Linked DNA regions of Myxococcus hansupus. The main gene of each other region encodes a partner of the protein of the gene in region 3 in a complex. Links are inferred from orthologs where the notes say so. Each region holds a gene or a part of one and is shown on either strand. Other genes may lie near its edges.

Region 1 (9,832 bases), 4.1 Mb from region 3 along the record:
CTTGCTGCTCGTCGTCCTGGGGAGCGCCGACGCGGGAGCGTTCGGCCGCTCGGCTGCCTGCCCGGTGGCCGTGTTCACCCCGAGCAGGCCCAGGTTCTTCCCGATGCGGTGGACCAGCTCCGCGGACACCGTCTGCTCGCGCGCCAGGAACGCCTCGAAGAGCGCGTTGTCACACAGGGTGTTGATGACGCGGGGCGAGCCGGAGGAGTGCTGGTGTACGGCCAGCAGCGCCTCGGGACTGAAGGGCATCCGCGGGCAACCCGCGAGCCGGAGGCGGTGCTTGACGTAGGCCTCGGTGGACTCGGCGGTGAAGGGCTCCAGCCGGTAGCGCATGGCCACGCGCTGCGCGAGCGGCGCGTCCAGCTTCAGGTTCTTTTCAATCTCCGGCAGGCCGAAGAAGACGAAGGAGATGAGCTTGCGCTCGGGGACTTCCAGGTTGAGCAGCCCCCGGAACTCCTCCATCAGCTCGCGCGTCTCCAGCATCTGCGCCTCGTCGATGAGCACGACGGCCTTCTTGCCGGACTCATAGATTTGGAGCAGCCGCTGGTAGAGCTGCGACAGCAGCGCCAGCTTCTCCTGCGCGGGGTTCTCCACGCCCAGTTGGAGCGCGATGCGGCGCAGCAGCCAGTTGGCGGTGATGCCCGAGTGGATGATGACCAGCAGCGCGGCCTCGTACTCGGACTCCGGAAGCGAGTCGAGCATGCGGCGGGCCAGCGTCGTCTTTCCCGCGCCGATGTCACCGACGAGGATGGACAGGCCCTTCATGTAGCTCACCGCGTGCATCAACCGGGTGAGCGCCTGCGAGTGCTGGGCGGAGTTGTAATAGAAGCGGCTGACCGGAGCGTTGGAGAAGGGCTCCTGGGTCAGCTCGAAGAAGTCCAGGTACGTAGTCATGGGCTCGCCGGACCTCGGGGGGTGCAACTACAGGTAGCCGACCTTGCGCGCCTTGGACGCGCCAGCCGCTGGAATCGGAGTCGTGGTGGGTGCCGCGGCCCCCGCGGGTGCGGGCGCGCTGCTGGCCTTGGCCCCGTTGGTGGAAGGCATCGGGACCAGATCCTCCACCGGCGCCACCGTCGCGGCAAGCCGGGACACGTGCCCGCTCACGTCGCGGTACTTCGCGTCCATCGCCGCCACCCGCTGGTAGTGGAAGAGCGCCTTGCCCTCGTCGCCCTGCGCCTCGTAGGCCGCCGCCAGCTCGAAGCCCAACGCCTTCGCCGCCTCACCCGTCGCATTCGGGTTGCCCAGGCCCTCGCGGAAGGCCTCCACGGCCGCGACCGCGTCACCGCGCAGCAACTGGAGCATGCCCATCATGGTGATGCAGTCGAGCTCGCGCTTCGTCCCCACGCTGCCCTGCCGGGCCACGTCGAACTCGTGGAGCGCGTCGTCCAGCAGCCCCATCTCCTTGTAGGCGATGCCCAGGTCGTAGTGCGTGTCCACGTCCTCGGGCTTCACGACCTTGGCCAGGCTCTTCTTGAACTCGGAAAAGACCTCCTCCACCGAGTACTGGAAGTCCTCCTCCGCGGGCAGCGGCGTGGCCCCGGCGTCGTCGCCGAAGTTGTCGATTTCGCCCGCGAGCTCCGCCGCCAGGTCGAACGCGTCGCGCTCGCCCGTCGTCGCTTCCGCGGGCTCGTCGTCCAAGGCGTCCGTGACAGGCTGCACGGACGGGATGTGCGCCGGCTCGGAGGGCCCGGCCTCGGCGGCCCCACCGGCTTCCGCCGCCTCAAGCCGCTCCATCAGCTCGGATGCGCGCGCGTGCCCCGGGAAGGCAATCATCACCGTCTCGAGGATTTCGCGCGCCTCCTCGAACAGGCCCTGGTCGAGGAAGAACGAGGCCTCGTCGCACTCCTCGGCCGCGGGCTCCTCCTCGTCGGGTGCGCTCTCGGCTTCGGCTTCGGCCTCGGCTTCAGCGACGGGCGCGGCTTCGGCCTCGGGAGCGGGCTCGTCGTAGGAGACAGGCTCCTCGTACGAAAGCGGCTCTTCGTAGGCGACGGGCTCCTCGTACGAAACCGGCTCGGGCTCCTCGTCCGCGACCAGGTCCGCCGCCTCCTCCACGGCGGGCTCTTCGACGACAGGCTCGTCGTCGACGACGATGGCGTGCGAGGCGGTCGGCTCCTCGAACTCCAACGGGTCGCCCAGCGCGGGCCCACCGAACGGGTCCTCGTCCAGGTCCGCGGCGGTCAGCGGCGCGGCGCCCACGCGCGTGGGGACATCCTCCATGCCCAACGGAGGCGGCGCCTCGTCGTCGAACGTGGGGAGCTGAAGCGTGTCCGGAGAGGCCTCGTCGAGCAGCGCCTGCGAGGGCGCGTGCATCTGCGTGGGCTGCGGCTCGTCCTCGTCACCGAGCGACAGGCCTTCCATGGACGTGGCCGTGCCGTCGTCCACCAGCGACTCGTCATCGAGCGAGTAAGCCGTGGCGCCGGCCAGGTCCTCGTCGCCGGAAGCCACCAGCGGCTCATCGTCGGTGAAGCCCAGGCCGGGCTCGTCCGACAAGCCCAGGCCGGAGTCATCCGTCACCAGCGTCTCGTCCACCGACGCGGCGGCCAGGTCCTCCGGCTCGGTGGAGCCGTACACCTCGAACTCACCCGAGGTGATGGCCTCGCCGACGAGCGCCTCCTCGCTGATGACGGTGGAGTCGCTGTCCTCCTCGATGACCTCGTCCGAGTCGCTCGAGGGCAACGTTGCCAGCGCCAGCTCGTCACCGGGCGGGTGCAGGAGCGCGTCTTCCGGCGGCGGCGCGACGAGAATCTCGTCGTCGCTGGAGTCCACCAGGATGGCGTCCTCGCCCACCGACTCCACCATCGACACCGGCGACGGCGCGGCGACCACGGGCCCCTCCGTGCGCAGCACGGACAGGAACGCCGGTACCTCGGGATGGGCGGGATTCTCCTGGAGGATGGTGGCCAGGTACGGCTGCGCGCGCTGGACCTCCGCCGAGCGCGTGCACAGGCGCAGCACGTTCAGGAGCTGCTCGGACGCCTGCGCCATGTTCCCGGACGCGACGTAGATTTGATACGCCTTCTCGTGGGCGTCGAGGTTCTCCGGGTCGACGGAGAACACCTTGCGCAGGTGCTCCAGCGCTTTGTCGTGGAGCCCGTATTTGACGTAGACGTCCGTCTCCGTGAGCAGCTTGGAGAGCTGCTCGCGCCCCATCCCCGCGGGAGGAGGCGGTGCCACGGGGGCCGGCGCGGGCGCGGCGGCGGCGGGCTGCGGAGCCGCCGGGCGCGGCGCGGGCTGAGGGGCCGCGGTGGGCTGAGGCGCGGCGGGAGCGGGAGCCGGCTCGGGCGCGCGACGCGCGAGCAGATCCGGGTCCTGCGGGTCCAGCACTTCAATCTGCGTCCAGACGGCTTCCGACTCCGTGAGCCGGCCGCGCTCCTGATGAATCTTGGCCAGCTCCTTGTAGACGGAGACCGTCTTCGACGTCTGCCCCAGGCCCTGGAACGCCTGCGCGAGCAGCGTGAGCGTCTCGACGTCGCGACCGTCCGCCTTGAAGCAGACCTGCAACTTCGCCAGCGCGCGCTTCTGGTCGCCGCGCTGCAAGTACGACGTCGCCAGCTCCTTCGAGAGCGGCAGGTTGTCCGGTTCGAGCGCGGACAGGCGCTCCGCCACGCGGAGCCAGTCGTCGGCGCGGCTGTTGCGCTTGAGGTACTCGGCGGCGCGCTTGAACTCCTGCGCCGCTTCGCGCGTCATGTTCTCGCGCGCGTACAGCTCCGCCAGCTTGATCTTCGACGCCACGTTCTCCGGGTCGAGATCCACCATCTTCTTCAAGGTATCGAGCGACGACTTGGTGTCGCCCGCCTTGTCGTAGTGGTTGGCGACGATCTGGAAGTACGCCATCGCCTCGGACATCAGTCCGAGCTGCTGGTGAAGCTCCGCCAGCTTGAGGTTCACCTCAAGCAGGTTCGGATTGAGCTTGAGGACCTGCTTGTAGAGCGCGACGGCCTTCAGGAAGAAGCCGTCGGACGAGTAGCTCTCCGCGACCTTGGTGAAGAAGTGGGCCGCCTGAGGGTTGTCGTTCTTCTTCTGGTACAGCTCCCCCATCTTCTGGAGGACCCGGATGTCCTTCGGGTCGACCTCCAGGACCTTCTGGTACTCCTTGATGGCTTTGTCGTAGGCGCCCTTCGCGACGAGCTTCGCGGCGGCTTCGATGATCTTGTTCTTGTCCATCGAGCGGTGGGCTTCCAGCAGGCCGAAACCCCTTGAACTTCGCGGGTTTCCATCCTCAGCAAGGGGGAGTGTCGGAGGCTAACGGAAAGCTCCGACGCGGGTCAAGAAACGGCCCGGCTCCCCCCGGGGCCGGATCACCTGCTCGCGTGGCGGCCCGACAAGCGGGAATCCACACCAGGTGTATGGGCGCTACGGCGTCTCTTCGACGGCCTTCTTCAAACGACGCGAGCCTGTCTCGCTCGCCAACAACCGCTCCACGAACCGGGTGTCGTAGTTGCCCTCTTGGAAGGACTCCTCCGCGAGTGCGGCCCGGTGGAAGGGGATGTTCGTGCGGATGCCTTCCACGACGTACTCGCCCAGGGCGCGCTGCATGCGGCGGATGGCCGTGGCCCGGTCCTCCGCGTGCACGATGAGCTTCGACAGGAGGCTGTCGTAGTACGGCAGCACCGTGTAGTTCTCGTAGGCCCCCGAGTCCACGCGCACCCCGTAACCACCCGGCACGCTGTAGCCGGTAATCTTCCCCGGCCAGGGCGCGAAGGTGATGGGGTCCTCGGCGTTCACCCGGCACTCGATGGCGTGGCCGCGAATCTGGACGTCCTCCTGCTTGATGCGCAGGGGTTCTCCGTAGGCCAGGCGAATCTGCTCGCTCACCAGGTCCACGCCCGTGACGAGCTCCGTCACCGGGTGCTCCACCTGGATGCGCGTGTTCATCTCCATGAAGTAGAACTCGCCGCGCTCGTCGAGCAGGTACTCGATGGTGCCCACGTTGTTGTACGCGAGCTTGCGCATGGCGTTGACGGACACCTCGCCCATGCGCTTGCGCAGCTCCGGCGTGAGCGCCGGCGACGGGCTCTCTTCAATGAGCTTCTGGTGCCGGCGCTGCACCGAGCACTCACGCTCGTTGAGGTGCACGATGTTGCCGTGCTCGTCCGCGACAATCTGGATTTCGATGTGGCGCGGCTTCTCGACGTAGCGCTCGATGTAGAGGTCGCCGTTGGAGAACGACGCCACCGCCTCCGCCTGCGCCGTGGCGAAGGCCTGCGCCAGCGCGCCCGGCTCGCGGACGATCTTCATGCCCTTGCCGCCGCCACCCGCGGCCGCCTTGAGGATGACGGGGAAGCCAATCTCGCGGGCGAAGGCCTCCGCCTCGCGCGGGTTGTTCACGGTGCCGGGGCTGCCGGGCAGGAGCGGGAGCCCGGCCTCGCGCGCGGCCTGACGGGCGCGCACCTTGTTGCCCATCATCCGGAGCATCTCCGGCCGGGGACCAATGAAGCGAATCTTGCAGTTCTCGCAGACCTCCGCGAACTCGGCGTTCTCCGACAGGAAGCCGTAGCCCGGGTGGATGGCGTCCGCGCGGGTGATTTCCGCGGCGGACAGCAACTGCGGGACGTTGAGGTAGCTCTCCTTGGACGCCGGCGGGCCGATGCACACCGCCTCGTCTGCGAAGCGGACATGGAGCGCGTTGGCGTCCGCCGTGGAGTGCACCGCGACCGTGGCGATGCCCAACTCCCGGCAGGCGCGGATGACCCGCAGGGCAATCTCCCCGCGGTTGGCGATCAGCACCTTCTTGAACACGTGGGTGTCTCCGTCAGGGCCGTCTTGAGGAGCGGCGCGCCCGCGAAACACGGGCGGCGCGCGAGCCTCATTCTCAGGCCACTTCGATGCGGAACAGCGCCTGCCCGAACTCCACCGGGCGGCCGTTCTCCACGAGGATCTCCGCCACGCGGCCGGAGACCTCGGACTCGATCTCGTTCATCAGCTTCATCGCTTCGATGATGCAGAGCACCTGGCCCTTCTTCACCAGGGAGCCCACATCCACGAAGGCCGGCTGGTCCGGCGCCGGGGTCCGGTAGAACGTCCCCACGAAGGGGCTGGTCACCGGGTGGCCGGGCTTCTCGGCCGGCTTCTCAGCGGCGGGAGCCGGGGCCGCGGGAGCCGCGACGGGCGCGGGAGCAGCAGCGCGCGGCGCGGGAGCCGGGGCGGCGTACTCCACCCCGGCGCTGGCGGCGACAGGCGGCGGCGCGGCATGGTGGACGATGGTCGTCTCGGGGCCCTGGCCGCGGCGGATGAAGAGCTTCTCTTCACCGCGCTTCCAGACCAGCCTCGTCACGTCCGAGGACTCGAGAATCTCCACGATCTGCCGCAGGGCATCCACGTCCAGCGACGTGCCACCCGTGTCGGCGGCGGCGCGCGGAGCGGCCTCCGTCCGTGCGGGCGTCTGCGCTCGGGTTGTCTTGCGCTTCGTTGCCATAACTCGAGTCCCCTTCCCTCCAGTGTCGCGACCGCTACGAACCTAGCCCCGGGTGGCCACGCGCGTGAGGTACTTACCGTCACGCGTGTCGATCTTCAGCACGTCGCCCTCTTCGATGAAGAGCGGGACGTTGACGGAGTAGCCGGTCTCCAGGACGGCGGGCTTCAGCGCGCCAGAGACGGTGTCGCCGCGGATGCCCGGGTCACACTGGGTGACCTTGAGGTCCACGGAGTTCGGCAGCGTCACGCCAATGGCCTTGCCATTGTAGAAGAGGACACTGACGTTGATGTTCTCCTTCAGGAAGTTCTTCGCCTCTCCGAGCACCTTCTCACCGAGGAAGGTCTGCTCGTAGTTGCGGGTGTCCATGAAGTAGAACTCCTCGCCCTGGACATACAGGTACTGCATGTCCTTCTCCTCGATGTCGGGCTTGCCCACCTTCTCACCGGACTTCAGCGTGGGCTGCAGCACGCGACCGGTGATCAGGCTGCGGATCGTGGTGCGCACGAACGCGGAACCCTTGCCGGGCTTGACGTGCTGGAAATCGGCGATTTCGAAAGGCTCACCGTCGATTTCGATCTTCAGACCCTTGCGGAACTCGGACGTATCGATAACACCGGCCATGGGGACCGACTCCTTACAGACTCGCAGCTGCGAAAGCTTGAAAAGTCCGGGGTGTCTAGCCCATGCCCCCTTCGATGGGAAGGGGAAAGCAGCGCCTGAAGCGTCGGCTGGATGACTGCTTGTCAGGGGGCGCGGCTAGAGTTCGGCGCGCACCTTGGGTGCCGTGACGCGCAGAACATAACGGCCCTTGCCGTAGTTGCCGTCGGCGTGCATCGCGAGCACCAGGAAGTACTCGGGCGACACCAGCCGCATGATGGTCAGCACCTTCTCACTGTTCACGCTGACCTCGCTCACGGTCCCCGTCTTGAGGGTCTCCGCGGCGTTCCGGAGCTGCGTGAGGAGGTTGGCGTACTCGACCCACGCGACGTTGAGGTCCAGCTCCGCGCTCTCGTCCTTCTGGAAGGTGTCGACGGAGATGCCATCAAAGCCCATCACGCTGCACGCGAGGGCTCCATCGACCTGGTTGACCACCGACTCGAGGTGCGTGCGAAAGGACATGGGCAGAGGCTCTTAGAAAAGCGGCCGGGGCCCGGTCAAGGGCCCCGGCGGGGTGAGGCTACGCGTCGTCAGGATCCGTGCACGAGGGCGCGTAACTGTCCTGACCACCCGGACCGCCGCAGGGTCCGGTGGACAGCAGGGTCGTTCCCGTCGGACAGGTGAAGCCGGACCGGAAGAACTGGATGGGGTAGGAGATCTCGTTGGACTCCGTCTTGCCACCGCTGACGAACTTGCCAAGCAGCTTCATCCGCACGAGGACCGTCACCGAATCCCCAGTGCCCAGGTAGCTGAGGAGTGCCTCACGAGCGTTGCCGCCCAGGAGATCCACGATGAGCGAGCTGTTGGTTGTCACGTTCCCAGGCAACACGATGTGGCTCTGGTAGACATCGCTCGTCAGGCTGGGCCCAGTCCCAACCACCTCGTAGTTCAGCTCGATGTCCGTGATGTAGATGGCGCTCTGATCACCACCCGTGATTGGGTTGCCGCCTGCAACAACCTCTTCTGAGGTCAAGGTGTTTCGAACAGCGAGCCCCACGAGGTATCGGCTCGAAGTCGACAGATCGAGCGAACCACCAGGACTGGCGGGCCCCGAGGCGTTCACGGTGCATTGAGCCGTTGGGACGAACGCGTTGGACACCTGCAGGCTTGGGACGTTGTCGACACACCCTGTCAAGGCCAACCCCAGGGCCACCGCGAGATACATGTTTTTCATAGGCGAACGCTCTCCAGCGTAAGGATGCGAAAGACCCCTACAGCGTCTGCGCGATGGTCTGCCGGTTGAGGATGCGGGGAGTAATGAAGATGAGCAGCTCCTGCCGCGCATCGCTTTCGACGTTGTTCTTGAACAGGAAGCCCAGCACCGGGATCCGCGACAGGAACGGCACCGAGTTGGTCTGGGTGGCTCCCCGGCGAACGTAGATGCCACCAATCACCGTCGTGTCCCCATCCTTCACGAGGACCTGGGTGTTGGCCTCCTTGCGCTGAATGGAAGGCTGCCCGTTGGCGCCCGTGCTGGAGGGATCCGGCTGGTTGTTGGCGGCGTTGATGGACATCAAGACGCTGCCATCCTGCGTGATGTGCGGCGTCACCTCGAGGGACAGACGCGCTTCAACGAAGGTGGTGTTCACGCCTTGAGCCGACGTCTGGCTGAAGGGAATGGAAACGCCCTGGCTGATGCGTGCCGTGTTGTTGTCCAGCGTCGTCACCTTCGGCGCGGAAATGGTCTTGACCGTGCCCTCGTTCTCCGCAGCCGACAGTCGCAGATTGAGCTGAAGCGCTCCGCCTGCGGACCCGAACGTGAACCCCATGGCACCACCGATACCTTGCCCAACGCCGACCGGCAGGTTCACAGCGAAGTTAGGAGTACCCGAGACACCAACGCCGGGGCCCGGCACACCACCCGTGACCGCGAAGTTGTTGGGGAAGATCAAACCCGTCGCATTACCCGTGGACGGGCCCGCCCGAGCCTGCCCACCCCACTGAACGCCCAGAGAGCGGCTGAACGTCGTATTCGCCTCGACGATACGGCTCTCGATCAACACCTGCGGCGTCTGGGTATCCAGGCTCCGCACCAACGAGCGCGCTCGCTCCGTGTTGGAGCGAACATCCTTGATGATGAGGACGTTGGTGCGCTGGTCCACCGTCACCGACCCACGCTCGCTCAGCACGTCCTTCACCCGTGCTGCCATTTCGGCTGCGACGGCGTAGTTCACCGGCACGAGGTTGACCATCAGGTCTTCCTGCTGCTGGAGCGACTTCTTCCGCTCCTGGCGCAGCCGAGCCTCTTCCTCAAGCGTCTTCAGAGGAGCAATCCGGATGATGTTGCCGAACTCCTCCTTGCCCAACGCCTTCGTGCGAAGCACCAGGTCCAGGGCTTGGTCCCAGGGAACATTGCGCAGCCGGATGGTCACCTTGCCGCCGACATCATCCGCGACCACGATGTTCTTCTTGGAGATCTCCGCGATGACGCGAAGCAGGTTCTGGATATCGATGTCCTTGAACTCGAAGGACACCCGCTTGCCACGGTACCGGGCCTGCTGCGGAGCACCTTCCGCGGCATAGGCGGGGGCCTCGGTGGTGAATCCCGCCGTACGAGCCGCGACAGCCACCGACTCCGTCTTCACGCCCTTCACCGCGAGATGCCAGGACAACGTGCCGGCCTTCTGAGACAGCTTCTCCTCGATGGCGCCATCCGCGGCCACCACCAGGCGCACCTTGCGCCCCTCGCCCGGCACGCTAAAGGCGCTGATCATCTTCACCGGCGTTTCCAAGGCGCTGGTGTCGAGGCTCCGCTCCAGG
Region 2 (9,836 bases), 1.9 Mb from region 3 along the record:
GGAGGTCTTCACCGTCGCGCCGCCGGCCACCCCCGAGTTCTCGGACCCGCTGCAGGAGGCGTACGACGCGCTGAGCCGCCTGCGTGCGTCACGCAAGCTGCCGCCGCTGACGCGCAGCACCGCCCTGGACTCGCTGGCCAGCGCCCATGCGCGGCGCGCCCTGGAGCTGGACCAGCCCTCCGCGCAGCCGGGTGAAGCCCCGGTGCATGAGCGCGTCTTCGAGGCCCTGCCCGACGCGGGCACGGCCTCCGTGGACTTCTTCGTCCTGTCGGACCCCACGGCGATTCCGGAGTCCCGCAGCCTGGCCGACGCCGCCAACAACCGCGTGGGCGTGGGCGTGGTGAAGGGAGACTCCCGCCGCTTCGGGACCAATCAATACTGGGTGGCCGTCATCTACGCGGCCGTCCCTTGATGACCCGCACGGCGCGGCCCGTGCGGGAAGCCCCTGAAACATGCGACAGGGGCGACCTCGCCATCTTCGCTGGGACAGCGGCCCCGTCTAGACGGGCCGGCGTTGCGTGGCGTAGGCCTCGAGTCCCATCTGCGGCGGTGCCACCTGCTGATACATGGGGCACTTCATGCAGGTGAACGACTGCCAACCCCGCCGGACGGCTTCATCCAGGCAGTTGTCATACTGATGACAGTTGAGATTGCGATGGGTCTCGACGCCGGCACGCTTCGGCCCGGCTTCGGGGTTGATGGTTTGTGGCAGATCGGCTGGACACGGCTTCATGGAGCCCTCCCTCTGAACTGTTTCCCCCCGAGCGCTATGAACGAGCAGTGCTACCTGACGACAACGACTCAACCCGCCCTGCGGCGGTGGACCGGAGTGGCGCTGAACGGCGGCGCAAGGTAGTGATTCACTCCGGGTGACGCAATGGGTCGGCTGTTCCTACCCAAGTGCACGTAATCGCCTGGACGCTTTCAGCGAATGACATCTGGTGCTGAACAGTCAGGACAGGCCCGACGCCGCGCGGATCTAGGACTTGTCGCGCCCGCTGTCAAACCACCCTCCCCAAAGTGCAAGGGGAATGATCGGTGAGTCCGTCTCGTTGGCAGGCCGCAAAGCCGCGTCGTGAAAGGAAGACCACATGAGTTGGAGTGGGTGGGTTGCGGGGGTGGTTGCGGGGGTGTCGCTGGGACAATCCCCCACGGCGCTGGACGCCGTGCGCCTCCACAAGCCCGACGCGGCGGCCCTCGCTCGCGCGGAGTTGACGGCGTGCGTCGCGAAGAAGTGCGAGGACACGGGCCGCCTGGCGCTGCTGGCGGCGACGCTCACCTTGTCGGATGGGCAGGCCGCCGAAGCCAGGGAGCTCCTGGCCGCCTGGCCCGCGCCGCCGCTGCTCGCCCCCTACCACGCCTTCTACCTGGGGCAGGCCCGCTTCTATGCGGATGACGCGGCGGGCGCCGCCAAGGACTTCGAGCGCGTGCTCGCGTCGAACCCGCCCGCGGTGCTGGCCTCCCGCGCTCGCGCGCGGCTCGGTGAGTCGCTGCTGAAGGCAGGCAAGGCGAAGGACGCGGCGAAGGTGCTGGAGGCCGCCGCGAACGCGTCGCCCACGGTGGAGCTGCTCTACCAGCGGGCCCAGGCGCGCGGCGCCTCGGGGAACGCCACGGGCCAGCGCGCGGACCTGATGACGGTGGCGCTGCGCTTCCCCACCCATCCGTATGGCGAAGAGGCCATGGCGTGGCTCACGAAGACGAGCACGCCCCCCGTGAAGCTGGGCTTCACGGAGCGCACCACCCGGGCCGACCGGCTCCTGGACGCGGGCGCGACGCAGCGAGCGCTCGACGAGCTGGCGGCGCTGGACGGCGTGAAGCTCGACAAGGCGCAGGCGGCCCGGGTCGCGTTGCTGCGCGCACGGGCCTACTTCGCGTTGGGGCAGTCGGCGGAGGCCGACAAGGCGCTCGCGCTGGCACGGAAGGGGCCCGCGGCCACGGCCGCGCAGGCGGACCTGCTGGTGGCGCGGCGCGCGCTGCGCTCCGACAACAACGACAAGGCCCGCGCGCTGATGGCCGCGCTGGACCAGAAGTACCCCTCCCAGGCCGCGGGTGACGAAGGCGCGTTCTTCGCGGGCTGGCTGGACCTGCAGTCGGGCCGCTTCGCGGACGCGGTGAAGGCTTTTTCGTCCTTCGAATCCCGGTATCCCAAGTCGCGGCGGCGGGACGAAGGCATGTGGTTCCGCGCGCTGGCGCACCTGCGGCTGGAGGAATACGCGAAGGCGCGCGACGCGCTGGAGTCCTTCCTGGCGGCCTATCCCAAGAGCAACATGGGCCCGCAGGCGCGCTACTGGATGGCGCGCAGCCGCGAGTTGGAGGGCGCCAGGCAGGACACGCTGGGCCCCGCGTACACGGCGGTCATCACGTCGGCGCCGGCGTCCTTCTACGCGCTGATGGCGAACGAGCGACTCAAGTCGCTGGGCCTGAAGCCGCCCGCGCACTTTCCACAGCCCCCGAAGCTGCTGAAGCCGACGCGCCCGCCGGAGCTGGAGCTGGCCGTGGAGCTGACGCGCGCGGGCCTGTTCCGGGACGCGGCGGACGAGGTCGAAGCACATGCCGGACGCCTTCGCTCCGCGGACCAGGCCCTGCCCTTCGCGCACGCGCTCCTGGGCCTGGGCGAATACGGTCACGCGTACGCCGTGGCGGCGCGCCACCTGTGGGGCCGGGCCTTCGGCGCGCGTGAGCCGGACGCGCTCGCGGCCTTCTACCCGCGTGCGTTCGCCACCGCCGTGGAGGGCGCGGCGACGCAGCACCAGGTGGACCCCCATCTGGTGTGGGCCATCATGCGGCGGGAGAGCGCCTTCCGGCCGGAGGTGATGAGCGTCGCCGACGCGCGCGGGCTGATGCAGATCATCCCCAAGACGGCGAACGCCATCGCGGAGAAGCTGGCCGAGCCCGTCCCCGCGCCCGCGGACCTCTTCTCGCCCGAGCGCAACATCCGCTACGGCGCCTGGTACCTGTCACGGCTGATGGAGCGCTTCGGGCACCCGGTGCTCGCGGCGGCGGCCTACAACGCGGGCCCCAGCTCGGCGGCGAAGTGGGCCCAGGAGCGCGGTTCGCTGCCGCTGGACCTCTTCGTGGAGACCATCCCCTTCCGGGAGACGCGCGGCTACGTGAAGCAGGTGGTGGCGGACCTGTTCCTCTACCACGCGTTCTACGGCGACGGCGCGGGCGCGCCCCAGCTCCAGTTGGTGGTGCCCGCGCCCACGAAGGAAGGCGTCAGCTTCTAGGCGCGGCGCGCCATGCGGCGCAGGATTTCGGACTCCAGGCCATGCACCACCTCGGACAGCGGGGTGCTGCTGGAGTCCACGTGGAGGGCGTCTTCGGCCGCCTTCAACGGCGCCACGGCGCGCGCGGAGTCGTCGCGGTCCCGCTTCATCTGGTCCGCGAGCACCTCTTCCAGCGAGCTCTCCACGCCCTTCTGGAACAGCTCCTCGTACCGGCGCCGGGCCCGCACCTCGGGGCTGGCCCCGAGGAAGAACTTGGCGTCCGCGTCCGGGAACACCACGGTGCCAATGTCCCGGCCCTCCAGGATGGCGCCCTTCTCCGACTCCAGCGCCAAGCGCCGCTGGAGCTGCAGCAGGCCCGCGCGCACCACCGGGCGGCTGGACACCTGCGACGCCGCCATGGAGTTCTCCGGCGTGCGAATCTCGCCGGACACGTCCTGGTCGCCGAGGAACACGTGGTTCTCCTCGCCCACCACCTGGAAGTGGATGTGGACGCGGGCCAGCAAGTCCTCGAGCGCCGCGTCGTCGTCGAAGGCGATGCCCTCGCGGCGGGCCATCAGCGCCACGCACCGGTAGATGGCGCCGGTGTCCACCAGCGAGAACCCCAGCCGGCGCGCCAGCAGCTTGGACACCGAGGACTTGCCCGCGCCCGCGGGGCCATCAATGGCGACGATGAAGGGCCGGACGCTCACGAGAGGATCTCCTTCAGCACCTGGACGCACCGCGCGTTCTCCGCCGGCGTCCCCACGGAGATGCGCACGTGATGGGCGAAGCCCTGCCCCGCGAAGGGACGGACGATGACGCCCTTGCGCAAGAGCTGCTCGTAGAGCGCCACCGACGGGCGGCCGAAGTCCACGAACACGAAGTTGGCGTGGCTGTGCGTGAGCGTGCCGCCCAGCTTCGGCAGCTCCGCGGCGAAGTAACGCAGGCCCGCCTGGTTGACCTCGCGCGTGCGCCGCACGTGCTCGGTGTCGTCCAGGGCCGCCATGCCCGCCGCCTGCGCGAGCACCGTCAGGTTGAAGGGCATGCGTGTACGGTGCAGATACGCCGCCAGCCGCGCATCCATGATGCCGTAGCCCAGGCGCACGCCCGCCAGCCCGTGAATCTTGCTGAAGGTGCGCAGCGCCACCAGGTTCGGGTGCTGACCGAGCAGCTCCACCGCGCTGCCGTACTCCGGCCAGTCGACGAACTCGAAATAGGCCTCGTCGTGCACCACCAGCACTTCGGGCGGCACCTTCGCCAGGAAGGCCTTCAACGCCTCGCGGCCGAACGCGGTGCCCGTGGGGTTGTCCGGGTTGGCCAGGAACACCATCCGCGTGCGCGGCGTGAGGGCCTTCGCCATGGCGTCCAGGTCGTACTGGTAGCCCTCGCGCATGGGCACCTCCACGAAGGGCCGCCCATGGGCCTGCGCGGAGATGCGGTACGCGGAGAAGGAGCCCTGGCACAGGAGGATTTCGTCCTCCGGCGAGGTGAAGGTGCGGATGAGCAGCTCGATGAGCTCGTTGGAGCCGCTGCCCAGCACCACCTGCTCCGGCTTCACGCCCACGTGCGCGGCCACCTTGCGCACCAGGTGGAAGGACGTGGCGTCCGGGTACAGGTGCGTCGCGCCAGACGCGTTCCGCATGGCCTCCACCGCGCGCGGCGAGGGGCCCAGCGGATTCTCGTTCGAGGCCAGCTTGATGACGCCCTTCAGCCCGAACTCGCGCTCCGTCTCTTCAATGGGCTTGCCGGGCACGTACGGCTTGAGGGTCTCGACGTGGGAAGGAACGAGCGGTCGCATGGTGAAGGGCCCTGTACGTGAATTCAGCGTCCGGAGAACACACCGAGCGCGCGGAACTTCGCGTACCGGTCCTGCACCAGTTCATCGGGTGACAGCTCGGCGAGCTGCCCCAGGTGCTTGCGCAGCGTCTTGCCCAGCGCCTCGGCCATCTTCGCCGCGTCGCGGTGCGCGCCACCGGCGGGCTCGGGGATGGCCTCGTCGATGATCTTCATCTCCAGCAGGTCCTTCGCCGTGAGCCGCATCGCGTCCGCGGCCTTGTCCGCCTTGGAGGCGTCACGGAAGAGGATGGAGGCGCAGCCCTCCGGCGAGATGACGGAGTAGACGCTGTTCTGGAGCATCAGCACGCGGTTGCCCACGCCAATGGCCAGCGCGCCGCCGGAGCCACCCTCGCCCACCACCGTGGAGATGATGGGCACGCGCAGCCGGCTCATGACCTCCAGGTTGACGGCGATGGCCTCGGCCTGCCCGCGCTCCTCCGCGCCGATGCCCGGGTACGCGCCCGGCGTGTCGACGAAGGTGAGGATGGGCTTCTCGAAGCGCTCGGCCAGCTCCATGAGACGGCGGGCCTTGCGGTAGCCCTCCGGGCGGGGCATGCCGAAGTTGCGCGCCATGTTCTCCTTGGTGTTGCGGCCCTTCTGGTGGCCCATCACCATCACCGGCTTGCCGTCGAAGCGCGCGAAGCCGCCGACGATGGACGGGTCCTCGCCGAAGTGCCGGTCGCCGCACAGCTCGACGAAGTCGGTGAAGAGGTGGTGGACGTAGTCCAGGAAGTAGGGGCGGTTCGGGTGCCGGGACATCTGCACCACCTGCCACCGCGACAGGTCGCTGAAGATCTCCGACTGGAGCTTCTTCGCCTTCTTCTCGAGCTTGGAGATCTCCGACGAGAAGTCCACCGTGCCGCTGGTGGAGAGAACCTTGAGCTCGTCGATCTTCTTTTCCAGCTCGATGAGGGGGCGCTCGAACTCGAGCACATAGCTGGTACCGGTTGCCATGGCGCGGAACTAGCACCAGGGTAAGGCGGCTTTCAACGCGCAAGCGGTTACGCACCCCACCGAATTCCCAGGCGTCCCGCCCGTCTGGAGGCACATGCACCCGGCCCTGCCCCTGCTCCTCCTGGCCCTCTCGGGCGCCGCCAGCACGCCTGGCGCCCGCCAATTGAACACCCAGGGATTCCGGCTCTACCAGGCGGGACGCTACCCAGAGGCCCTGGAGCGCTTCCAGGAGGCCTCCAAGGCGTCCCCGGACTACGCGCTGGCCCACTACAACCTGGCGGCCACCCTGGGCGTGCTCCGCAAGCAGGGAAAGGTCTGCGAATACAGCGCCCACCGGGACGTGATTGTTGAACACCTCACGCGAGCGGTGGCGCTGGACGCCCGGCGCCTGACGCGGGCCCGGGAGGACGCCGACTTCGAGCCCATCCGCGACACCCTGGGTTGGCAGAAGCTGCTGGGCCGTGACCCGGCGCGTGAACAGGACGTGCCCTTGCTCTTGCGCGCCGTGTCCTGGTTCGGCCCCGGCGTGGGCGTCTACGGCACCCTGCAACGGCTTCGCTTCGAGCCCGGCGGCAGGGCCACCCTCCGGGTCAAGGAGGTGGACGCGGAGGGAACGCCGCGTGAGAGGCAAGTGCGAGGCCGCTACACGGTGAGCGGCCGTCAGGTGGACCTGCGCCTGGAAGGCCGCCCACCCACGAAGGGCACCCTGACGGAGACGGGCGCGCTCACGTTTCCAGGCTGGGAGACGTTCACCGACGCACCTTCGGAATGCGAAGCCTGAGCGCGCCAAGGCCGCCATGCCCGCCAGCCATCAGTCCCGGCCCGGCCCACGCTCGTTTTCAGATAGGGCCCCACAGGTACGCTTGGCACCCATGATGCGCGTCGTCATGGTGCTCGCGGGGGCGGGTGGGCAGGGACGATTTTCGGGTGCGGTAACTGGGCGGGAGGCGGTGCGGCGGCGGCCCCCACTTCTTCGTGACAACGGACAGGACGGCTCCCGCCGGGCGGCTTGGGCCCGGCAGGAGGTGCCGTGTCAGCTCAGCACGGCAGCCACGGCCCCACGCCCCGGCCGCACGAGTCGTAGCATTCGAGCGTGAGGTCGTAGCAGACGGAGTACGACGCCTGGCACTGCTGCGGGCACACCGCCAGGAACTGGTAGCACTGGTCGTAACAGGACACGGGCGGCTCGATGGACGCCGTCACGGCGCCCTCGGCCTCCGGGGCGGGCGACTCGGCGACGGGCTCGCCACCACAGGCCATCAGGAACAGCGCGGGCAGCGAAGCCAGAACCAGGGAACGGATGCGCATCGAGGACATGGAACTCCCGGGAGACAGCGGGTGAGCAAGGGCGCTCACCACTCTATCTCCAGGGACTTCCAGGAACCTCAGGCTGCCTTGATTTTCGCGGCGGGCGGCGACAGCGCGTACCACGCGGTGCGGAAGGCCTTCAGCTCGCGCAGACCGGCCGGGTGACGGCCGAGCGCCGGCGCCATGGTGACGGGCAGGCCCAGCTTCTTCTCAATGGCCTTGGCCGCGTTCAGCTCCAGCTTGCGGCGGTTCTCGCACTTCTCGCAGGTGGACTTGGGGCCCACGCGGTTGACGAGCACCCGCTCCACCGGGAGCTTCTTCTCCTTGAGGTACTCCACCAGCCGCTCCGTGCGGGCCGCCGCCAGGTCCTCGCCGCGCGTGACGACGACGAAGCGCGCCTCGCTCGGGGTGGCCAGCGCGTCCTCGAAGCGCTTCACGTGCTTGATCATCGCGGCGAGGTCATCCGCCAGCTCGCCCAGGCCCTTGGCGCGGTGCTTGTTGATCACCGTGTGCAGCGCGCCCAGCCACGCCTTGGCCGTCTCCGCCAGCTCCACCACGCGGACGGACATCACCACCGGCGACGAATCCACCACGATGCGCTTGAAGCGCTCCTGCACCAGCGCGTCCGTGAGGCAGGACAGCGCGGCCAGCTCGTCGATGCCCGGCGGCGCGCACTCCAGCAGGTTGCGCAGGTAGAGCAGGTCCGACGGCACGTCGTTGCCCGAGCGCGGCGCGCCCTCGAAGGCCTTCTCCGCCTTCTCCTTCAGCCGCTTGCGCAGGGCGTTGAACCAGCCGGCGATGTCCAGCTCGCGAGCGTACAGGCCCTTGGTGCCCTTCACCTGCGTCTCGGTGTCCGTCAGGCGGCTCTGCAGCACGTCCGACAGCGAGTGCGACGGATCCGTGGAGATGAGGAGCACCGGCCCCTCCTTCTCCGTCAGCGTCACCGCGGCGGCGGCGGCGCACGAGCTCTTGCCCACGCCCCCCTGCCCCACGAAGAAGATCAGCCGCGTGGGCGGCAGCGGCGGCGCGGCGATGGGCGGCATGGACGGCGCGCGCACCAGCGCCGGAGGCCCCTCGGCCGCGGCGAACTCCAGCGCCTTCGTCTCCTTGCCACCGGCCCACGCCTTGGCGAACAGCGCCAGGCCGTCCAGCCCGCGCGGGGCCACCTCGCGCCGGCCCAGCAGGTTCACCGGCACCGTCTTGTCCAGCGCCTGGAACTTGCGGACGTGGGGCGCCTGCAGGCCGCGCCGGCCCTGACAGGCGGGACAGCCGAGCTTGTCCTCGATCTGGTTGACGACGATCTCCGTCACCGGCAGCCCGCGCTCGCGAAGCTGGGTGAAGAGCATGCGCGTCTGCGCCTCCGGCACCGGCTCCGCCAGCGCCACCAGGTGGAAGGCCGTGCGCGTGGCGTCCTTCAGCAGCGCCAGCAGCTTCTCCGCCTTCTGCCCCACCTGCTCCAGCACGCCGGGCGCCGCGGGCTCCGCGGCCTTCTTGCCCTTCTTCACCGGCGCTTCCGTCTTGTCACCGCCCGCCTTCACCAGGCCCAGGAACTTGCGCAGGCTCACCGGCAGGTCGAACAGGCGCAGCGTGTGGCTGGTGGGCGCCGCGTCGACGACGATGCGATCGAAAGAGTCATCCTCCAGCAGATCCACCACGTGGAAGAGCGCCACCAGTTCCTCCAGCCCCGGCACCGCCTGCTGATACAGCTTGCCCAGGTCTTCTTCCGTGACGTGCGTGCCCTTGGCCGCCGCCTTCGCCAGCGCTGGCAGGTAGGACGCCAGGAAGGGCTTCATCAGCGCCGCCGACTCCACTTCCAGGCCGTAGACACCGCCATCACCCTTGCCGGGGACGAGCTTGGTGGGCTTGGCCGCGAGCTTCTTCTTCACCAGGTCCGACAGGGAGCGGACCGGATCCAACGACACGAGCAGCACGCGCTCCTTGGGCGCGTCTTCCGACAGCCTCAAGGCATATGCTGCCGCGAGCGTCGTCTTACCTACCCCGCCCTTGCCGCCGAAGAAGTGAAGTACTCGCGCGTCGCTCATTGCGTTGTGGCCTTCCTTGTGCCCCCCCGCGGCACCCGATGCACACTCCTGCACGGCCGAGTTGATGCAACGGCGCCGGAGTTGCCCGAGGCGTGGACATGTACGCCCGGGCACTCCCTGTGGGTGGGAGACACCCCAAGAATCCCCCGTCCAGAGGTCAAAAGTCAAGAATTGACGGGGGTTTCGCGGCGGGGTCGCCGCCTGGACGGGCGTCCCCTCCGAGCCTGGCCAAGGCCTCGGAATCCGGAGGGGATTCCTACCTGTGAGGTCAGCGGATGACGAACGAGTTGGCGCCCATGGCACCCATCGCGCCATCGCTTCCCTGGCCCCCGAGGGGGCCTCCGCCGCCGCCCGTGGGGCCCTGCTGCTGGGCGCGCGCCTCGGCCGCGTAGCGGTTGAGCTTGTTGTAGAGCGTCTTCTCGCTCACCCCCAGCACCTCGGCGGTGCGGGCCTTGTTGTTCCCGTTCCGCTGGAGGCTGCCCAGGATGTA
Region 3 (9,728 bases):
GCACGGAGGCACACTCGGGGAAGAGCGCTCGCATCATCGGTCCCCGGTCCTTGTCCCCCACCACGCCGAAGACGAGGTGGAGGCGACGTCCCGGGTAGAGGTCCTTCAGCGACGCGAGGAGCACCTCCACGCCCGCCGGGTTGTGGGCACCGTCGAGCAACACGACAGGGCCCTGCCCCACCTCTTCCAGGCGTCCCGGCCAACACGCGGACGCCAGCCCCGCCCGCGCGGCCTCCGGCGGCACGGTGATGCGGCGCTCCTGCAAAGCCTCCAGGCAAGCGAGCGCCACCGCCGCGTTCTGCCGCTGGTGCGAGCCCCGCAGCGCCAGGGACAGCCCCTCCAGGCGCCACGACGTCCCTTGGTACGACAGGCCGCCGTCCGCTTGACGTTCGGCGAAGAAGTCACGGCCTTCGAGCCGCACGGGCGCGCCCACCGCCTCCGCCTTGCGGAGGATGGCCTCCAGGGCCTCCGGGGCCTGCTGCCGCGCCACGACACAGGGCACGCCGGGCTTGAGGATGCCCGCCTTCTCCCCGGCGATGGCCGTCAGCGTGTCGCCCAGGTAGTCCATGTGGTCGAAGGACACGGGCGTGATCGCCGTCACCACCGGGCTCGCGGCGGTAGTGGCATCCAGCCGGCCCCCCAAGCCCGTCTCCAGCACGGCGACATCCACGCGGACCTGGGCGAAGTGCCACAGGGCCACCACGGTGCCGAACTCGAAGTACGTCATGGGCTCGGACACCGCGCTGGGGTAGCGCTCCAGCACCTCCAGGATGCGCAGCCCGAAGTCCGCGTCGGAGATGTCCTCGCTGTCCACGCGGATGCGCTCGTTGACGCGCACCAGGTGCGGGGACGTGTAGAGGCCCACGCGGTGCCCGGCGGCGTGCAGCGCGGCCGCCGTCATGGCACAGGTGCTGCCCTTCCCGTTCGTCCCCGCGACGTGGAGCGCCGGGTACTGGCGCTCCGGGTGGCCCAGGGCGGCCAAGGCCTCCTGGACGCGCTCCAACCCCAGCTTGATGCCCGAGGGGTTGAGCTTCGAGAAGAAGGCCAGCGCCTCTTCCGGTGTCCGGGGCGCGCTCAGCCGAGCAGCCCCAGAATCTGCCCCAGCTTCGTCCGCAGGTCCTTGCGGTGGACGATGCTGTCGATCATCCCGTGGTCCAGCAGGAACTCCGAGCGCTGGAAGCCCTCCGGCAGCTTCTGGCGGATGGTCTGCTCGATGACGCGCGGACCGGCGAAGCCGATGAGCGCCTTGGGCTCGGCGAGGATGATGTCGCCCAGCCACGAGAAGGACGCGGCGACGCCGCCCGTCGTCGGGTTGAGCAGCACGGAGATGTACGGCCGCGTGCCGGTGCGGAAGCGGGCGATGGCCGCGGACGTCTTGGCCATCTGCATGAGGGAGAAGATGCCCTCCTGCATGCGCGCGCCACCCGACGCGGAGAAGACGATGGCGGAGCACTTCAGCTCGTGCGCGCGCTCGAAGACGCGGGCCACCTTCTCGCCCACCACCGAGCCCATGGAGCCACCCATGAACTCGAAGACGAAGCAGCCCACCGACACCTGGTGGCCCTGGATGCGGCCCACGCCGGAGATGAACGCGTCCGGCTCGCCCAGGTTCTTCCGCGTGGACTTGAGGCGGTCCTTGTACTTCTTGGAGTCACTGAACCCGAGCGGGTCTTGCGGCTCCAGCTCCTTGTCGAACTCCTCGAAGCTGTCGGGGTCCAGCATCGCGACCAGCCGCGCGCGCGCCGCCCAGTAGTGGTGGTGCTCGCAGTGCGGACACACCATCCAGTTCTTCTCCAGCTCCTGGCGGTAGATGATCTCGTCGCAGGACTCGCACTTCGCCCACAGGCCCTCCATGCGGGACGGGCGGGGCTCGGCTTGCGGTTCGGTGTCGACGGCGATGCGCGGCTTCTTCGAGAACCAGGCCATGAGGTGCGCGGGGTTAATCCGACGGCAGAAAGTCGTCAACCCCTCCGTGTGGCGCGCCGCGTCTAGAACTCGAAGGCGTCGTTCAGCTCCAGGACCTCCACCGGCAGCTCGGCCAGCTCCTTCTTGAGCTGCGTCACGAACGCCGGCTTGAGGTGGTACAGCAGCACCGACGCGCCGTTGCGCTCGAACTTCTGGAGTTCCAAGCCCAGCGTGTGAGGCGTGAGGTGGCCCGAGATGTCGGCCAGGGACTGCAGCTTGTTGGGGAAGGACGTCTCCAGCAGCAGCGCCTTGAGGTTCTTCGTCTCGTTGAGCGCCTTCCACAGCTTGTCGGTGGGCCCGGTGTCGCCGCTCATCGCCAGAGCGCTCTTGCCGTTGGAGATGATGAAGCCGCACGACTCCACGGGGTGGCTCACCGGCACGCTGCGCACGGTGTAGGGCCCCACCTGGAAGGTGCTCCCGGCGCGGAACGTCTTGATCTGCAGCACGGGCTGGCGCTTGGTCGGGATGCGGGTGAAGTCCGGCCACAGCGCGTTGTTGAACATGTTCTCGCGCAGGGCCTTGGCGCACTCGCGCGAGGCGTGGATGGTGACCGGGGTCTCCCGCCGGCCAATGACCAGGTCCGCCATCAGCGGCAGGTCCTTCACGTGGTCGAAGTGGCTGTGCCCCACGAGGACATGGTCCACGCGACACAGCTCCTCCAGCGACAACGTCCCCGTGAGCGCCCCCGCATCGAGCGCCAGCACGTCATCGACGAGGAAGCAGGTGCTCTTGCAATGGGGCAGCTCGCCGCCGTGGCAGCCGAGGACTCGCAGCTTCACGCTAGAGGTCTCCGAACTTCCACTTCATCTCCAGGTATTGGAGGAAGTCGTGCAGCTTGCCCGTGTCCGGCACGGTCATCCGGTCGCCATCCCGCTCGACCAGGCCCGTGCGCTCCAACCGGTCCAACATGGCGCGGACAGCGGGCTCGCCCACGCCAATCTGGCGCGGCAGCTCCCGCACCGGGAAATCAATCTCCACGCCGTCTTCCACCGGGCGGCCCCGGCCCTGGCAGGCCTGGAGGATCTGATGCACCACCCGGCTGGCCGGATCATTGTGCAGCAGGTTTTCGATCTGGGCGTCCGCCTCGGAGAGGCGCTCGGCCAGCTTCTTGATCATCCGGACCGCGATTTCGGCGTTGCCGCGGATCATCCCCTCGAACGTCTTGGGGTCGATGACCAGCAGCCGCGCATCCTCGTTGACAGTGGCGGAAGCATTGCGGGGCTTGTTGGAGATGATGGCCATCTCCCCGAAGAATTCTCCGGGGCCCAGCACGGCAAGGACCTTTTCCACATCCCGGACTCGCTTGGAGATGGCCACCCGTCCTGCCTGGATGACGAACATCTCCTTGCCGGCCTCTCCCTCGCGGAAGAGCTCGGTGCCCTGGGGGAACTCCTTGCCGAAACGTTGAAAGAGGGTTTCCTCGGCGCCCATCCTGCAAAGGAGTCAATCAGCCCACACTCGCCCGGTCAAATTCCCTTTTCTGTGCGCGACGGTGGGACAGGCGCCACGCCACGCGAGACACCGGCGCGGTGGCCGGGTAGAAGGCCGCCCGTGGGAACGACCTACAAGCAGTCCGGAGTGGATATCGAGGCCGGCGACGCGTTCGTCGAGCGCATCAAGCCCCATGCCGCACGCACCCTGCGCCCCGAGGTCATTGGCGGCGTCGGCGGGTTCGGCGGTCTGTTCGCCTTGCCACCTGGCAAGTACAAGGAGCCGGTGCTGGTGGCCGGCACGGACGGCGTGGGCACCAAGCTGAAGGTGGCCTTCGCCGCCGGACGCCATGGCACGGTGGGCATCGACCTGGTGGCCATGTCGGTGAACGACATCCTCACCTGTGGCGCCGAGCCGCTCTTCTTCCTCGACTACTTCGCCACGGGCCGGCTGGAAGTCGACGATGCCGCCGAGGTGGTGAAGGGCATCGCACAGGGCTGCGAGCAGGCAGGCTGCGCGCTGCTGGGCGGCGAGACGGCGGAGATGCCGGGCTTCTACGCGCGAGGCGAGTACGACCTGGCGGGCTTCTGCGTCGGCGTGGTGGAGCGGTCGGCCATCATCGACGGCAAGAGCGCGCAGCCGGGTGACGCGCTCATCGGGCTCCCCTCCTCTGGCCTGCACAGCAACGGCTATTCGCTGGCGCGCAAGGTGCTGCTGGACGACGGCAAGCTGGCCCTGGACTCGACGCCCGAGGGCCTGGACCGGCCGCTCGCGGACGCGCTGCTGGAGCCCACGCGCATCTATGTGAAGGACGTGCTGGCGCTGCTCCAGGCGGTGAAGGTGAAGGGCCTGGCGCACATCACCGGCAGCGGCATCCCGGGCAACCTGCCCCGCTGCCTGCCGGACGGCACGCGCGCGGTGCTGAGCGAGAAGACGTGGCCCAAGCCGCCCATCTTCGACCTCATCGCGAAGCTCGGTGGCGTGGACCGGGACGAGATGTTCAGCACGTTCAACATGGGCCTGGGGCTCATCCTGGTCGTGGCGAAGGACGACGTCGCCCAGGCACTGGGTGTCCTGAGTGGCCGGGGCGTGCAGGCGTTCGAGGTGGGCCGGGTGGAGGCGGGACAGGGCGAGGCCACGGCGGTCGTCGAGCCATGAGCAGCGCGCGGGTCCGCCTGGGCGTGTTGGTGTCGGGCAGCGGGAGCAATCTGCAAGCGCTGCTGGATGCCTGCGCGCGGGAGGACTTCCCCGCGGAGGTCGCCTGCGTGGTGTCCAACGTGCCCACCGCCTTCGCGCTGGAGCGGGCGCGCAAGGCGGGCGTGCCGGCCGTGGTGGTGGACCACAAGGCGCATGCGACGAAGGCGGACTTCGAGCAGGCCCTGCGCGAGGCGCTGCGCGCGGCGAACGTGGAATGGGTGTGCCTTGCGGGGTTCATGCGCCTGTTGAGCGCGGATTTCCTGGGCCACTACGCGGGACGGGTGCTGAACATCCACCCGTCCCTGCTCCCCGCGTTCCCCGGGCTGAATGCCCAGAGGCAGGCGCTGGAGCGCGGGGTGAAGGTCGCGGGCTGCACCGTGCACTTCGTCGATGCGGGCACGGACACCGGGCCCATCATCGCGCAGGCGGCCGTGCCGGTGCTCCCGGATGATGACGAGAAGGCGCTGGGCTCGCGGATCCTCGCGGAGGAGCACCGGCTCTATCCGCTGGCCGTGCGGCTCGCGGTGACGGGCAAGGTGACGCTGGATGGGGTGCGTACCCGCGTGGAGGCACCCGCCACCGTGGGCGAGCTGGCGCTGCGCAGCCCCGGCGCCACGGTCGAGCCCCGGTGAGCGAGAAGGAGCAAGGCCCGGGAGCGTTGCACGCGACGTCCCATGAAGGCGAAACCGCCCCGTCCTCGCGGGAGCAGCGCACCGCCGCGCTTCAAGGCGCGCCGGTGGTCCTGGTCAGCGCGTGCCTGCTGGGCGAAGCCTGCCGCTACGACGGCCGCTCACAGCGCTCCGAGCGCGTCCTCGCGGCGCTCGCGGACAAGGACATCGTGCCCATCTGCCCCGAAGTGGCTTCGGGCCTACCAGTCCCACGGCCTCCCGTGGACCTGTGCGGCGGCACCGGCGTGGACGTCTGGGCCGGGCGGGCCACCGCCGTGGAGCGGGCCGAGGGCGTTGACCGGACCGAGGCGTTCCAGCGTGGCGCCTGCCTCGCGTTCGACGCGGCCCGCAGGTTCGGGGCGACGGTAGCGCTGCTGAAGGAAAAGAGCCCTTCGTGCGGCAGCCAGCGCGTCTACGAGTCCGGCCAGCTCCGCGCGGGCGAAGGCATCACCACCGCGCTCCTTCGCGAGCACGGCGTCACCGTCCTCAGCGACGAAGATTTGTAACCACGCCCCTACCCGCGCGCGGGCAACGTCCACCCGTCCCCGGGCAGCGGCGCGAAGAGCGTCTCCACCACCTCGTCGGTGACCTCCGCCAACGTGGTCGGCTTCCAGTGCGGCTTGTTGTCCTTGTCCACGAGCACCGAACGGATGCCCTCGCGGAAGTCCGGCCGCGCCGTCATCGTCTGGCTGAGCCGGTACTCCACGTTGGCCATCTCATCGTAATCCCGCGTGCGCCCCATCCGGAGCTGGCGCAGCGTCACCTTGAGGCTCGTCGGGCACATGCGCAGCAGCGTGCCCCACGTCTCCTGGGCCCAGGGCGTGCCCTCCACCTCCAGGGCCTGCTGGATGTCGTCCACGCGCTCCGCGGCGAAGCACCGGTCGATGGCGGCGTGCTGCACGCTCAGCGGGGACGTCCCGGCGTCCGCGTGGAAGCCCGCGAGCACCGCGTCCACCACCGAGCTCGCCGCGCCGCTGCCCCAGGGCGCGGACACCAGCGCCTCCAACACGGAATCCAGCCGCGCGGACTCCACGTTGTGCGTGCCGTAGCCCAACCACATCGCGTCCGCCGCGTTGCACCGGGCCCCCGTGAGGCCCAGGTACGTCCCCGACTCACCCGGGAAGCGCGGCAGGAACCAGCCACCGCCCACATCCGGGAACAGCCCCAGCGCCGTCTCCGGCATGGCCAGGATCAGCTTCTCCGTGACGACCCGGTGCGTCCCATGCATCGACAGCCCGAGCCCACCGCCCATGCAGACACCGTCCACCAGGGAGACGTACGGCTTGCCGAAGTGGTGGATGCGGTGGTTCAGCGCGTACTCCGCGCGGAAGAACTCACGCGACACCCGCCCTTTTTCGTCGGCGGAGGCGTCTCCCACCGACAGCGCCACCGCGCGCACATCCCCACCCGCGCAGAAGGCCCGTCCGCCAGCGCCCCGGATGACGACCGCCTGGATGGCCGGATCCGCCGCCCAGGCGTCGAGCGCCGGGTGCAGCGTGCGACACATGCCCAGGTTCAGCGCGTTCAGCGCCTTGGGCCGGTTCAAGGTCACCACGCCTACCGCGCCACGCGTCTCGAGCAGGAGGTCGTCACTCATGCCGTGGGGGATATCAGGCGACCAGCCCCTTGGGTGGATTCATTGGCCCACGGTGTCGCCAGACGCGCTATGGCTCGGGCCATGACCTCCGCACTGTCTCCCCTGCGAGCCGTCGTCTTCGACATGGACGGCACCCTCGTCGACAACATGCGCTTCCACAACGAAGCGTGGGTCTCGTTCGCCCGGAAGCTCGGCCTGCCACTGACCGCCGAGGACTTCCAGAGCCGTTACGCCGGCAAGAAGAACGAGGAGATCATCCCGGAGCTGCTCGGCCGCCCGGTCGCCCCGGACGAGGTGGAGCGCATCGCCGAGGAGAAGGAGAGCCACTACCGCACCCTCTACCGGCCCCACCTCCAGCTCCACCGGGGCGCGGAGGCGTTCATCCAGCGCCTGCGTGACGCCCGCTGCCCCGCGGCCATCGCCACCGCGGCGCCCCAGGGCAACCGCGAGCTGGTGCTGGATGGGCTCGGCATCCGGTCGCTGTTCGCCAGCATCGTCGGCGCCGAACAGGTGGCGCGGGGCAAGCCCGCCCCCGACATCTTCCTGGCCGCCGCGAAGGCGCTGGGCGTGGAGCCCACCGCGTGCCTCGCCTTCGAGGACGCGGTGCTGGGTGTCATGTCCGCGCGCGAGGCCGGCATGACGGTGGTGGGTTTGACCACCGGCGCCCCCGAGGCCGACCTCCGTCAGGCCGGCGCGCACTGGGTTCTCCAGGACTTCACCACGCTGCCTCCAGAGCTGGAGCAGCGGCTCTTCGGCGCCGCCGCGCGCTGAAGCCGCCCCGGGCGCGCACGGCCCGTGGTGAAAAGGGCGCCAGCGGCGGGCACGTTGTGTAGTGTTGCCCGCCTCATGGCGACGTCCTCTGCCAAGCTCAAGCTTCCCGCCGGGCCGTCCCGGCATGTCTACGACGTCATCGTGCTCGGCAGTCAGTTGGGCGGTGCGCTCGCGGCGGCCCTCCTGGCGAAGCGCAACCACCGCGTGCTGCTGGTGGAGCACGACGGCATGGGGCCCGGTTACGAGCACGGTGGCTACGTGCTCCCCTACGCCCCCTTCGTCTCCCCGCCCCTCAAGGCCATGCCCGCCGTCGAGGAGGCCCTCACCGAGCTGGGCATCACCGGCCTGGTGCAACGCGCGCTGCGGCCCCATGCGCCAGAGCTCCAGCTCCTCATGCCCCGCGGCCGCCTGGACCTCCACGGCGACGCGACCCGCCGCAAGGCGGAGGTGGCGCGAGAGCTGGGCGACGAGGGCCCGTCCCTGCTGGGCGCCCTGAGCGGCGCCGCCGCGCAGCACGAATCCAGCGATGCCTTCTTCAAGGCGGGCCCCGCCCTGCCCCCGGACGGGTTCTTCGAGGGCTGGGGCCTGAAGAAGCTCATCCGGGCCCACCCGGGCCTGGACACGCCGCCCCAGCTCACCGGCGACGCCCCGGCCGTGTCATTGGTTCGCGGCCTGCTGCCCTTCGTCAGCCACCTGGAGCGCCCCGAGTCCGCGCTCGCGCAGTCGCGCGCCATGTCCCAGGTCCTCGCGGCCCCGTCCTTCTTCACGGGCGGGCATGAAGGGCTGCGAGAGATGCTCGCCCGCCGGGTGGCGGAGCTGGGAGGCGACGTGCTCGGCCGCGACAACCCCGCGGGGTTCATCGTGGAGGAGCTGGCCTTCGACGGCAGCAAGTTCGCGGGCATGAAGCTGATGCGCTCGGACACCGTGTACCGCGCGGCCTGCCTGGTGGCGGCGACGGACGCGGGCGCGCTGCGGCGGCTGGTGAACGACAAGAAGCACCACCGCGGCCTGCTGGAGCACCTGGATCAGTCGAACACCAAGTCCCTCCTCTTCAGCGTCAACTGGGTGGTTCCGGAGTCCGCGTTGCCACGGGGCCTGGGCGAGCTGGCGCTGCTGGACACGGGCGACGCGGAGCTGGGGCCGCTGCTGATCCAGGTCCACCCCGCGCGCGCGGCGCAGACCCAGGGCGGCAAGGAGGCCAAGGCCACGGAGGGCATGCGCGTGGTGTGCGCGGGCGCCTTCGTGCCGGCCTCCGCGAGGGATTTGGGCGAAGAGCACCTCCAGGGGCTGGCCACGCGCATCGACGAGCACCTGGACGCGCTGATGCCCTTCACCGCGCAGCACCGCCTGCTGCGCTCCGCGCCCTACCTGGACGCGGGCGGCGTGCGGGGCAGCCGGCTGATGCCACATCCCCTGTTCAGCTTCGAGTCGGAAGCCTTCCTCGGCGTCACGGGTTTGACCCAGCGCACGCCGGCGAAGAACATCCTGCTCGCCAGCAGGGAAGTCCTTCCCGGTCTCGGGCTGGAAGGCGAGCTGCTCGCGGGCATCCGGGCCGCACGGCTGGTGCAAGACATGTTGAAGAAGAAGGATCCGCTCAAGGGCTGATCCTGGATCTAAGGCTGGATTTCCGGGCCGTTCTCTGGCAGGTTCCGCCGCTCTTTTAATCGGCAGGCGTCCAACGCCCCAGTTTTCAAGGAGTTAGAGGTCATGGCGTGGAAGTGTGACATCTGTGGCAAGCGTCCGCTGGTCGGCAACAACGTCAGCCACGCGAACAACAAGACGAAGAAGCGGACCCTGCCGAATCTCCAGAAGGTTCGGGCCAGTGTGCAGGGCAGCACCCAGCGCGTTCTCGCGTGCACCCGCTGCATCAAGGCGGGCAAGGTGACGAAGGCCGCTTGAGGTCCTCACGCTCGAGGGTGGGTCCGTAGCGCGTCTCAACCCCCGCCACGGCCCCCCCTACCGAGCGGCTTTATCCCGTGCATCCGCCGCATCGCTGCTTTCGGGCAGCGCGGTGCTTTGCCGGTCGCATGACATGCAGGCCGCCATCCGTGCGGTTCGTGCCGTCATTCCCTTTATGGGAAACGGTATGTTCCGTGGCG

The links.
Region 1: the proteins of accD (region 3) and accB are in contact, whole or in part, in a solved structure (PDB 8UXZ), measured with the Escherichia coli proteins. The link is inferred for Myxococcus hansupus from one-to-one orthologs.
Region 2: the proteins of accD (region 3) and A176_RS13815 are in contact, whole or in part, in a solved structure (PDB 8UXZ), measured with the Escherichia coli proteins. The link is inferred for Myxococcus hansupus from one-to-one orthologs.

The regions. Positions count from the first base shown.
Region 1 is NZ_CP012109.1:1,338,875-1,348,706, reverse strand. What follows is about bases 4,615-7,576. They hold accB (acetyl-CoA carboxylase biotin carboxyl carrier protein), read right to left. Parts: upstream 6,416-7,576; coding sequence 5,813-6,415; downstream 4,615-5,812. Other genes in these bases: A176_RS05535 (roadblock/LC7 domain-containing protein), read right to left, coding at 7,172-7,534; efp (elongation factor P), read right to left, coding at 6,458-7,036; accC (acetyl-CoA carboxylase biotin carboxylase subunit), read right to left, coding at 4,615-5,739. In the rest of the region: A176_RS05560 (ExeA family protein), read right to left, coding at 1-894; type IV pili formation protein SgmX, read right to left, coding at 922-4,164; more of accC, read right to left, coding at 4,354-4,614; A176_RS05530 (hypothetical protein), read right to left, coding at 7,593-8,246; A176_RS05525 (type IV pilus secretin PilQ), read right to left, coding at 8,284-9,832. UniProt on the Escherichia coli protein: This protein is a component of the acetyl coenzyme A carboxylase complex; first, biotin carboxylase catalyzes the carboxylation of the carrier protein and then the transcarboxylase transfers the carboxyl group to form malonyl-CoA.
Region 2 is NZ_CP012109.1:3,546,319-3,556,154, reverse strand. The notes cover bases 4,013-6,978. They hold A176_RS13815 (acetyl-CoA carboxylase carboxyltransferase subunit alpha), read right to left. Parts: upstream 5,997-6,978; coding sequence 5,028-5,996; downstream 4,013-5,027. Other genes in these bases: A176_RS13810 (tetratricopeptide repeat protein), read left to right, coding at 6,091-6,777; hisC (histidinol-phosphate transaminase), read right to left, coding at 4,013-5,004. Outside these bases: A176_RS13840 (CAP domain-containing protein), read left to right, coding at 1-412; A176_RS13835 (hypothetical protein), read right to left, coding at 500-733; A176_RS13830 (lytic transglycosylase domain-containing protein), read left to right, coding at 1,092-3,227; cmk ((d)CMP kinase), read right to left, coding at 3,224-3,916; more of hisC, read right to left, coding at 3,913-4,012; A176_RS13805 (hypothetical protein), read right to left, coding at 7,035-7,304; A176_RS13800 (ArsA family ATPase), read right to left, coding at 7,382-9,346; enhancer binding protein Nla6, read right to left, coding at 9,615-9,836. UniProt on the Escherichia coli protein: Component of the acetyl coenzyme A carboxylase (ACC) complex. First, biotin carboxylase catalyzes the carboxylation of biotin on its carrier protein (BCCP) and then the CO(2) group is transferred by the carboxyltransferase to acetyl-CoA to form malonyl-CoA.
Region 3 is NZ_CP012109.1:5,410,298-5,420,025, forward strand. The notes cover bases 1-2,858. They hold accD (acetyl-CoA carboxylase, carboxyltransferase subunit beta), read right to left. Parts: upstream 1,927-2,858; coding sequence 1,075-1,926; downstream 1-1,074. Other genes in these bases: A176_RS20855 (bifunctional folylpolyglutamate synthase/dihydrofolate synthase), read right to left, coding at 1-1,003; A176_RS20865 (MBL fold metallo-hydrolase), read right to left, coding at 1,989-2,744; A176_RS20870 (Crp/Fnr family transcriptional regulator), read right to left, coding at 2,746-2,858. In the rest of the region: more of A176_RS20870, read right to left, coding at 2,859-3,396; purM (phosphoribosylformylglycinamidine cyclo-ligase), read left to right, coding at 3,517-4,554; purN (phosphoribosylglycinamide formyltransferase), read left to right, coding at 4,551-5,225; A176_RS20885 (2-thiouracil desulfurase family protein), read left to right, coding at 5,222-5,767; A176_RS20890 (enoyl-CoA hydratase/isomerase family protein), read right to left, coding at 5,776-6,858; A176_RS20895 (HAD family hydrolase), read left to right, coding at 6,940-7,629; A176_RS20900 (NAD(P)-binding protein), read left to right, coding at 7,705-9,234; rpmB (50S ribosomal protein L28), read left to right, coding at 9,337-9,528.